Regions from separate parts of the Lysinibacillus sp. Y5S-8 genome, predicted to be linked through region 1. Evidence: a T-box and tRNA genes for the amino acid it is inferred to sense, from the RefSeq annotation. Region 1 holds a T-box; the other holds one or more tRNA genes.
What was found. The T-box of region 1 lies ahead of tyrS (tyrosine--tRNA ligase). A T-box ahead of a tRNA ligase gene usually reads a tRNA of that ligase, here a tRNA-Tyr.
Positions count from the first base shown of each region.

Region 1 (5,221 bases):
GAAAGATTCCCCACATCATTTTTAATGCAAACTCACTAGAGGAGATTGCCCAGGACCTTCTGACACTTGGAAGAGCTTGTCATGTAGAAAAACATACACAGGCCATCGCCAAACAATACATGGATTCTATCGAAAAGATGCGTTCCATTGCACAGACTATCCAAAAGAAACCTACTCTTTATTGGGAATGGTGGCCCAATCCTATTTTTACACCAGGAAAAATAAACTGGCTTACGGAAATTAGTGCTATTGCAGGTGGGGTTAATTTATTTCAAGATGTAGATCTTGCCAGTGTTCAAACAGATTGGGCAGATGTCGTTGAGCGAAAGCCCGACTACATTATGATGGCTTGGGTAGGTGTAGCATTTGAGCGTATACAGCCTGCTAATTTATTAAAACGTCCACATGCTAAAGAGCTACATGCCGTTCAAATGAAACAGCTTCACGTAATGGAAGAATGGCTGTATTGCCGCCCCTCTCCACGGCTGATCGAAGGTGCCTTAAAGCTTGCGAACCTATTGCATCCTAAAGAATATAAACAAATAAAACCTCCAAGTTTCTTATAAATGAAAAAAGCAACATCCCCCAAAACAAGAGGATGTTGCTTTTTCATTTATAGAAATTAAACGAACTTCACCATATGATATTTTTTCTTACCACGACGCACAATGCTGAATGCATCCTCTAAACGGTCCTTCGCATCGAATACATATTCTAAGTCCGTCACCTTCTCGCCATTTACACTAATCGCACCATTCGATACGTCCTCACGGGCTTGACGTTTGGAGGATGAGATCCCTGCTTCCACAAGAAGGTCTACAATATTTTTGTCTACTTTAGCCATTTCAATAGAAGGAACATCTTTAAATGCATCCTTCATTTCTTCAGCTGAAAGTGCTTTTAAATCCCCTGAGAATAAAGCTGCAGTAATACGAATGGCTTGCTCTAATGCCTCTTGACCATGAATTAAACGAGTCATTTCTTCTGCAAGTGCTTTTTGAGCCTTACGTAAATGTGGTTCTTCTTCTACAGAGACTGCTAATGCTTCAATTTCTTCACGAGAAAGGAACGTAAAGATTTTTAAGTATTTGATCACATCTGCATCAGCAGCATTGATCCAGAATTGGTAGAACTCATATGGAGATGTTTTCTTACTATCTAACCATACAGCACCACCTGCTGTTTTACCGAATTTTGTGCCATCTGCTTTCGTTACTAAAGGAATCGTAATTCCGAATGCTTTCGTTTCTTCCTCATGTGTTTTACGAATAACTTCTAACCCTGTTGTAATATTACCCCATTGGTCAGAGCCACCTACTTGTATACGACAATTGTAGTGATTGTATAAATGATTGTAATCAATACCTTGGATTAACGTGTATGCAAACTCTGTAAACGAAATCCCTGTGTCTAGACGAGAAGCAATCGTATCCTTTGCTAACATGTAGTTTACGTTAATCAATTTACCGTAATCACGTAAAAATTCAATTGTATTGATATTGCCAATCCAGTCGCGGTTGTTCACAAGCTGCGCACCGTTGCCATCTTCTGCAAAATCAAAAATACGTTCTAATTGACTGCGAATTCCTTGAACATTTTTATCGATTTGCTCTACTGTTTGTAATTGACGCTCTTCTGAACGACCAGATGGGTCACCTATCATCCCTGTTGCACCACCAACAAGTAAAATTGGACGGTGACCAGCTTTTTGGAAACGGCGAAGCGTTAAAAGTGGCACAATATGGCCAATATGCATTGAGTCTGCTGTTGGATCGACACCACAGTATAAAGATACCGATTGATCATCTAATAATTTTGCCATACCTTCCGCATCTGTTTGTTGGTATAGCAAACCACGCCATTCTAAATCTTGTAATAATTCATTTGTCATGTTAATTCCTCCTAAAAATGGTTGAAATGCAGTTGCGTGTATGGGCTTATTTAAATAAAAAAAGTCCCTCCACGCAAATAATTGCATGCAGGGACGTTAAGTTACAAGCTAACGCGGTACCACCCGGCTTGAAGATGTCATCCATCTTCCACTTCATTCAACCGCCTTTATCGCAGGCGCGCACGTCTAAGCTCCAAGCACGTAATTCGTCTCTACACTATGACCAGTTTTCACCAACCACTGGCTCTCTAAACAGGGAATATAGATACTACTGCAAACTCTTCATCACTAGAAAACTATAAACATAATTCTATACGAATCTATTTCAAAGTCAATAACTATGTTCGAGCTAAAACATTATGTGCTATAATAGACAAGATTTTAGGAGGTCGATACATTGAAAGATTGGATTGAAAAAATCAATGCGAAGATCGATGAATTACTTGAACAAAAATGGATGAAGAAATTACGTATTTCAGGTAGTGTTACCTGGAACTTATTTTTACTATTTTTAGTCTTTGCATTGGTGGGCACTGTATTTGTCGGATCAGTTGGAGCTGGGTATTTCGCTTCTCTCGTAAAAGAAGAGCCATTACGCTCAAAAGAAGAGTTGCGCAATCAAATTTTTAGTTATGAAGAAACCAGTGAAATTTATTTTGCCAACGATATTTATATTGGGAAGTTACGGACAGATTTGGATCGCCGTGAAACATCACTTAGCAATGTAGCACCAGATGTTGTGAATGCTGTTCTAGCAACAGAAGATGAATATTTCCGCGATCATAACGGCATAGTACCAAAGGCGGTTGTTCGTGGTTTATTACAAGATGTCACTAATTCTGCTACGCAAACAGGTGGATCTACCCTTACTCAACAGCTTATTAAAAACCAAGTACTAACAAACGAAGTATCCTATGAACGTAAAGCTAAGGAAATCTTACTGGCAATGCGTTTAGAACATTTTATGACGAAGGAAGAAATATTAGAGGCTTACTTAAATATTATTCCGTACGGTCGTAACTCTTCAGGTCGAAATATCGCTGGTGTTGAAACAGCCGCTGAAGGGATTTTTGGTGTGAAAGCTAAAGAATTATCTCTTCCACAAGCTGCTTACATAGCTGGTATTCCACAGGCACCATTTGCCTACACACCTTTTACGAATACAGGTGAACTGAAAAGTGAAGAAGCTTTAAAACCGGGTATTGATCGTATGAAAACAGTACTATATCGTATGAAAGAAGCTGGTTATATTGACGACGCGCAATACAAAGAAGCTTTAGATTATGATATAGCGGCAGATTTCCGCGGACCAGAAATGCGTGCGGAGGATCGTTACCCATGGCTAACATATGAGCTTGAAGCTCGTGCAAAAGAAATTATTGCTGAGAAACTAGCAAAAGAAGATGGGGTTGACCCAGAACGATTAAAAGCAGAAAAAAAACTAAAGGATAAATACATGATTTTAGCAGATCGTGATGTTCGTTCAAAAGGCTATCGTATTTACTCAACCATTAATAAAGATATGTATGATTCCATGCAAAAGGCCGCGAAGGACTTCCAGTATTACGGTCATACGTATACTGGTAAAGGAAAAGATCCTGTCACTGGTGAAGAAATAGATATTGAGATGCCTGTACAAGTGGGCAGTATTTTAATAGAAAATACTACGGGGAAAATTTTAAGCTTTGTTGGTGGTCGAGACTTTAAAACAACACAAGTAAACCACGCTACACAGGCTTTTCGCTCTAACGGTTCTACTATGAAACCATTACTTGTTTACGCTCCTGCTATAGAATATGGGGTAATCGGTGCAGGTAGTCCACTCGTTGATGTGAAATTCTCGATTGGTTCCTGGAGTCCAAGTAACTATATTACGAGTGATGAAAGAGGTCTTATTCCAGCTCGTGAGGCATTAGCAGACTCTCAAAATATTTCAGCGCTACGTTTATATAATGACATTATTAATAGACGCCCTGCTGATTTATTAGTAAAAATGGGATTCACAAAATTACATCCTGATGATTTTACAAACTTAGCAACGGGTATCGGTGCTTTAAGTGAAGGGACTACTGTTGAAGAAAACACAAATGCCTTTGCAACTTTTGCAAATGGTGGACAATTCATTGATGCTTATATGATTGATCGAATTGAAGACCAAGAAGGAAATATTGTTTATCAACATGAAGTGGAACCTGTCCAAGTGTTCAGTCCCGAAACATCTTATATCGTGACAGATATGTTACGTGATGTTCTAACGAAGGGAACAGGGACAATGGCACGAAATACGTTAAAATTCTCTTCTGATTTCGCTGCAAAAACAGGGACTTCTCAAGAGTATAAAGATGTTTGGTTAGTTGGCTATAATCCAAATGTATCCCTTGGTGTATGGATGGGGTACGATCAGCCTCGTACACTTTATGCATTTAACAATACGTATTTACAGCCAAGTGTTCGTGTCAATAAGCTATGGGGTACTTTAATGAATGCTGTTTATGATGCAGACCCTCAATTAATTGATCCGCCGACGAGCTTTAAGGCGCCTAAAAATGTTGTGACTGCTTCATTCTGTGGTATTTCAGGTATGGCACCTTCTGCCGCTTGTGCAAACGCAGGTCTTGTACGATCAGATTTATTTAATGCGAAAGTATTTTTACCGTCACAACCTGATGATAGCTTAGCATCTTCAAGTGTTGTAACGATTAAAGGAAAAACCTATAATGCTCTGCCAAATACACCAGCAGAATTTGTTAAATCAGGTGGTGCAGGCATTAATCAAGCATTTATCAAACGAATGCTAGGTAGACTTGGTGGTAACCCGGCTAGTCTATTACCAAAGAATTCAACATTGTCGAATTCATCTGTATCAGCAGTTGATTTCCCAGCGGACGATAGCCCACCAGCAGCTGTAACAGCTACAGTAAATGGCTCGACATTATCATGGTCAGAGTCATCAAATGATGTTGTTGGTTATCGTATCTACAACGTTACGAATGGTGGTAATACACTTGTAACGTCTGTGCTAGAGTCAACACAAAGTATCTCTGTTGCTAGTGGACAAGCATATGTTGTGGTCGCTGTAGACATTACAGGTCTAACATCACCACAGTCTAATGTTGTTTCTACTGGTGGTAGCGAAAATGAACCTGACCCAGAGGAGAACGAGCAAGAACCAATTCCACCAACAACGCCACCTACAAATGGCAATGGCTCTGGTAGCAACGGCAATGGTTCTAATAATGGGAATGGCTCTAATAATGGGAATGGCTCTAATAATGGCAACGGCTCTGGTAATAACGGCGAAGGCTCTGGTAATAATGGCAATGGCAATGG
Region 1 is NZ_CP145889.1:3,508,818-3,514,038, forward strand. Features, by position in the region: gene V6670_RS17030 (cobalamin-binding protein) at 1-566, shown strand, start outside; gene tyrS (tyrosine--tRNA ligase) at 623-1,891, opposite strand; T-box leader at 1,978-2,186, opposite strand; gene V6670_RS17040 (transglycosylase domain-containing protein) at 2,289-5,221, shown strand, end outside.

Region 2 (5,221 bases), 1.4 Mb from region 1:
GAATTAGCTGATGATTCCATATACGCACTCTGTTCGAAGCAAATACTGTTATTGTTGGACGGATCTTTCCACTATTTGTTGCATAATCGATATGCTCCAGTAGTTTTTGAAAAATATCCTGTTCATCTAAAACGGCACGTGCATCTACTACATGCAATGATTGCCAAAACAGACGACCAATACATTTGTTACTATTACGCCACGCCACCCGTGCACCAAAAGCTACCTCCTCTGTTGTTGGGTCGTACTCACCTGCATTCTTAATCTGTTGTAATCTATTCGCTAACCAACGTTCTGATTCATCTTGTTCTGTCTGATATAAACTTAAAAATTGCTGGATCTCCTGTATATTCATTTCGATTCCTCCACTTATCCTCATATTAGAGGAACAAAACGACAAGCACCACGAAAATAGCCATAAAAAAACATACATATTGCATATATGAAATAGTTTGTTCAAATTTACAATGAATCGAATCATGGTTAGAAAATATTGTGAATGAAGAAGGAAAAGTAGTGGGAAACATCTTATTAGAAAGGAGAAACAAAATATTAGTCATGTAAAAAAGCTACTGAACCATTGATAGCGGATTCGTAGCTTTCACTCTTTACTACTATGTCATTTATTGATAAAAGAAAAAGCATGTAACACATATTTGTGCTACATGCTTGATGACCCGTACGGGATTCGAACCCGTGTTACCGCCGTGAAAGGGCGGTGTCTTAACCACTTGACCAACGGGCCGTGGCTCCGAAGGCAGGACTCGAACCTGCGACAACCTGATTAACAGTCAGGTGCTACTACCAACTGAGCTACTTCGGAATAATGATGGGCCTAAATGGACTCGAACCATCGACCTCACGCTTATCAGGCGTGCGCTCTAACCAGCTGAGCTATAGGCCCATTTTGGAGCGGGTGATGAGAATCGAACTCACGACATCAGCTTGGAAGGCTGAGGTTTTACCATTAAACTACACCCGCAAATAATGGTGGGTCAGGACGGAATCGAACCGCCGACACTTAGAGCTTCAATCTAATGCTCTACCAACTGAGCTACTGACCCAAAATGGAGGAGGTAGAGGGATTCGAACCCCCGCGCGGTGTTACCCGCCTGTCGGTTTTCAAGACCGATCCCTTCAGCCAGACTTGGGTATACCTCCAAAAATATTGAACTGGTGGAGCCTAGCGGGATCGAACCGCTGACCTCCTGCGTGCAAGGCAGGCGCTCTCCCAGCTGAGCTAAGGCCCCATTTAACATAAAAAATGGTCGGAATGACAGGATTCGAACCTACGACCCCTTGGTCCCAAACCAAGTGCTCTACCAAGCTGAGCTACATTCCGAAAACATAAATTTATTGGCGCGCCCGACAGGAGTCGAACCCATAACCTTCTGATCCGTAGTCAGACGCTCTATCCAATTGAGCTACGGGCGCAATATTCATTAAAAACGATGAGCCATGAAGGACTCGAACCTTCGACCCTCTGATTAAAAGTCAGATGCTCTACCAACTGAGCTAATGGCTCGTAAAAAAGAAAAATGGCTGGGGTACTAGGATTCGAACCTAGGCATGACGGAATCAAAATCCGTTGCCTTACCGCTTGGCTATACCCCAATTTGAAAATGGGGCGACTGATGGGAATCGAACCCACGAATGTCGGAACCACAATCCGATGCGTTAACCACTTCGCCACAATCGCCACTATATAAATTATAACAGCTGTATATGAACGAGTACCTCAATACCTGGCAGGGGCAGTAGGAATCGAACCCACACCAAAGGTTTTGGAGACCTCTATTCTACCGTTGAACTATGCCCCTAAAATGGTGGAGGGGGACGGATTCGAACCGCCGAACCCTAAGGAGCGGATTTACAGTCCGCCGCGTTTAGCCACTTCGCTACCCCTCCAAGGGAATGGTGCCGGCGATAGGAGTCGAACCCACGACCTACTGATTACAAGTCAGTTGCTCTACCAACTGAGCTACACCGGCAAAAAAAAATGGCGGTCCCGACCGGGATCGAACCGGCGATCTCCTGCGTGACAGGCAGGCATGTTAACCGCTACACCACGGGACCATTTGGTTGCGGGGGCTGGATTTGAACCAACGACCTTCGGGTTATGAGCCCGACGAGCTACCACTGCTCCACCCCGCGATAATACTATACTGTTGTATAAATAATGGTGGAGGATGACGGGCTCGAACCGCCGACCCTCTGCTTGTAAGGCAGATGCTCTCCCAGCTGAGCTAATCCTCCACGAAAAATAAGCGAAGCGATGTCCTACTCTCACAGGGGGAAGCCCCCAACTACCATCGGCGCTAAAGAGCTTAACTTCCGTGTTCGGTATGGGAACGGGTGTGGCCTCTTTGCCATCATCACTTCACTTATTCAGTTGAAAGAGTTGTTCTTTCAAAACTGGATAAACGTGCATTGAATGTTTCAAACGTTTTTGGTTAAGTCCTCGATCGATTAGTATTCGTCAGCTCCATGTGTCACCACACTTCCACCTCGAACCTATCTACCTCATCGTCTTTGAGGGATCTTACTTACTTGCGTAATGGGAAATCTCATCTTGAGGGGGGCTTCATGCTTAGATGCTTTCAGCACTTATCCCGTCCACACATAGCTACCCAGCGATGCCTTTGGCAAGACAACTGGTACACCAGCGGTGTGTCCATCCCGGTCCTCTCGTACTAAGGACAGCTCCTCTCAAATTTCCTACGCCCACGACGGATAGGGACCGAACTGTCTCACGACGTTCTGAACCCAGCTCGCGTACCGCTTTAATGGGCGAACAGCCCAACCCTTGGGACCGACTACAGCCCCAGGATGCGATGAGCCGACATCGAGGTGCCAAACCTCCCCGTCGATGTGGACTCTTGGGGGAGATAAGCCTGTTATCCCCGGGGTAGCTTTTATCCGTTGAGCGATGGCCCTTCCATGCGGAACCACCGGATCACTAAGCCCGTCTTTCGACCCTGCTCGACTTGTAGGTCTCGCAGTCAAGCTCCCTTGTGCCTTTACACTCTACGAATGATTTCCAACCATTCTGAGGGAACCTTTGGGCGCCTCCGTTACCTTTTAGGAGGCGACCGCCCCAGTCAAACTGTCCGCCTGACACTGTCTCCTGCCCCGCTAAGGGGCATGGGTTAGAATTTCAATACAACCAGGGTAGTATCCCACCGACGCCTCCTTCGAAGCTGGCGCTCCGAGATCTCTGGCTCCTACCTATCCTGTACAAGTTGTACCAAAATTCAATATCAGGCTACAGTAAAGCTCCACGGGGTCTTTCCGTCCTGTCGCGGGTAACCTGCATCTTCACAGGTACTATAATTTCACCGAGTCTCTCGTTGAGACAGTGCCCAGATCGTTACGCCTTTCGTGCGGGTCGGAACTTACCCGACAAGGAATTTCGCTACCTTAGGACCGTTATAGTTACGGCCGCCGTTTACTGGGGCTTCAATTCGCAGCTTCGCTTGCGCTAACCACTCCTCTTAACCTTCCAGCACCGGGCAGGCGTCAGCCCCTATACGTCACCTTACGGTTTTGCAGAGACCTGTGTTTTTGCTAAACAGTCGCCTGGGCCTATTCACTGCGGCTCTCATGCGCTTGCACGCTCAAGAGCACCCCTTCTCCCGAAGTTACGGGGTCATTTTGCCGAGTTCCTTAACGAGAGTTCTCTCGCACACCTTAGGATTCTCTCCTCGACTACCTGTGTCGGTTTGCGGTACGGGCACCTCTCACCTCGATAGAGGCTTTTCTTGGCAGTGTGAAATCAGGAACTTCGTCCATACGGACTCGCCATCACAGCTCAACGTTACAGTGTGCGGATTTGCCTACACACACGCCTTACTGCTTGGACGCGCATAACCAACAGCGCGCTTACCCTATCCTACTGCGTCCCCCCATTTCTCAAACGGTGAGGAGGTGGTACAGGAATATCAACCTGTTGTCCATCGCCTACGCCTATCGGCCTCGGCTTAGGTCCCGACTAACCCTGAGCGGACGAGCCTTCCTCAGGAAACCTTAGTCATACGGTGGACGGGATTCTCACCCGTCTTTCGCTACTCATACCGGCATTCTCACTTCTAAGCGCTCCACCAGTCCTTCCGGTCTGACTTCAACGCACTTAGAACGCTCTCCTACCACTGACATCGTAGATGTCAATCCACAGCTTCGGTGAATCGTTTAGCCCCGATACATTTTCGGCGCAGCGTCACTCGACCAGTGAGCTATTACGCACTCTTTAAATGATGGCTGCTTCTAAGCCAACATCCTGGTTGTCTGTGCAACGCCACATCCTTTTCCACTTAACGATTACTTTGGGACCTTAGCTGGTGGTCTGGGCTGTTTCCCTTTTGACTACGGATCTTATCACTCGCAGTCTGACTCCCGTGTATAAATATCTGGCATTCGGAGTTTGTCTGAATTCGGTAAACCGGGATGGCCCCCTAGTCCAAACAGTGCTCTACCTCCAGTATTCTCATCACGAGGCTAGCCCTAAAGCTATTTCGGAGAGAACCAGCTATCTCCAAGTTCGATTGGAATTTCTCCGCTACCCACACCTCATCCCCGCACTTTTCAACGTGCGTGGGTTCGGGCCTCCAGTAAGTGTTACCTTACCTTCACCCTGGACATGGGTAGATCACCTGGTTTCGGGTCTACGACCACGTACTATTTCGCCCTATTCAGACTCGCTTTCGCTGCGGCTCCGCCTTCTAAAGCTTAACCTCGCACGTAATCGTAACTCGCCGGTTCATTCTACAAAAGGCACGCTATCACCCATTAACGGGCTCTAACTACTTGTAGGCACACGGTTTCAGGATCTCTTTCACTCCCCTTCCGGGGTGCTTTTCACCTTTCCCTCACGGTACTGGTTCACTATCGGTCACTAGGTAGTATTTAGCCTTGGGAGATGGTCCTCCCGGATTCCGACGGAATTTCACGTGTTCCGCCGTACTCAGGATCCACTCAGGAGAGAACGAACTTTCGACTACAGGGCTTTTACCTGCTCTGGCGGACCTTTCCAAGTCGCTTCATCTAACTCGCTCTTTTGTAACTCCGTATTGAGTGTCCTACAACCCCAAGAGGCAAGCCTCTTGGTTTGGGCTCTTCCCGTTTCGCTCGCCGCTACTCAGGGAATCGATTTTTCTTTCTCTTCCTCCAGGTACTTAGATGTTTCAGTTCCCTGGGTCTGCCTTCAAGACGCTATGTATTCACG
Region 2 is NZ_CP145889.1:254,161-259,381, reverse strand. Features, by position in the region: gene V6670_RS01255 (nitric oxide synthase oxygenase) at 1-355, opposite strand, end outside; tRNA gene V6670_RS01250 (tRNA-Glu) at 674-745, opposite strand; tRNA gene V6670_RS01245 (tRNA-Asn) at 747-823, opposite strand; tRNA gene V6670_RS01240 (tRNA-Ile) at 831-904, opposite strand; tRNA gene V6670_RS01235 (tRNA-Gly) at 909-982, opposite strand; tRNA gene V6670_RS01230 (tRNA-Phe) at 989-1,064, opposite strand; tRNA gene V6670_RS01225 (tRNA-Ser) at 1,069-1,161, opposite strand; tRNA gene V6670_RS01220 (tRNA-Ala) at 1,175-1,250, opposite strand; tRNA gene V6670_RS01215 (tRNA-Pro) at 1,266-1,342, opposite strand; tRNA gene V6670_RS01210 (tRNA-Arg) at 1,358-1,434, opposite strand; tRNA gene V6670_RS01205 (tRNA-Lys) at 1,453-1,525, opposite strand; tRNA gene V6670_RS01200 (tRNA-Gln) at 1,540-1,614, opposite strand; tRNA gene V6670_RS01195 (tRNA-His) at 1,624-1,699, opposite strand; tRNA gene V6670_RS01190 (tRNA-Trp) at 1,747-1,820, opposite strand; tRNA gene V6670_RS01185 (tRNA-Tyr) at 1,825-1,908, opposite strand; tRNA gene V6670_RS01180 (tRNA-Thr) at 1,916-1,991, opposite strand; tRNA gene V6670_RS01175 (tRNA-Asp) at 2,001-2,076, opposite strand; tRNA gene V6670_RS01170 (tRNA-Met) at 2,080-2,154, opposite strand; tRNA gene V6670_RS01165 (tRNA-Val) at 2,181-2,256, opposite strand; rRNA gene rrf (5S ribosomal RNA) at 2,268-2,383, opposite strand; rRNA gene V6670_RS01155 (23S ribosomal RNA) at 2,450-5,221, opposite strand, start outside.
Region 2: it has a tRNA-Tyr gene. The T-box ahead of tyrS (tyrosine--tRNA ligase) is inferred to sense a tRNA for this amino acid. The anticodon was not compared.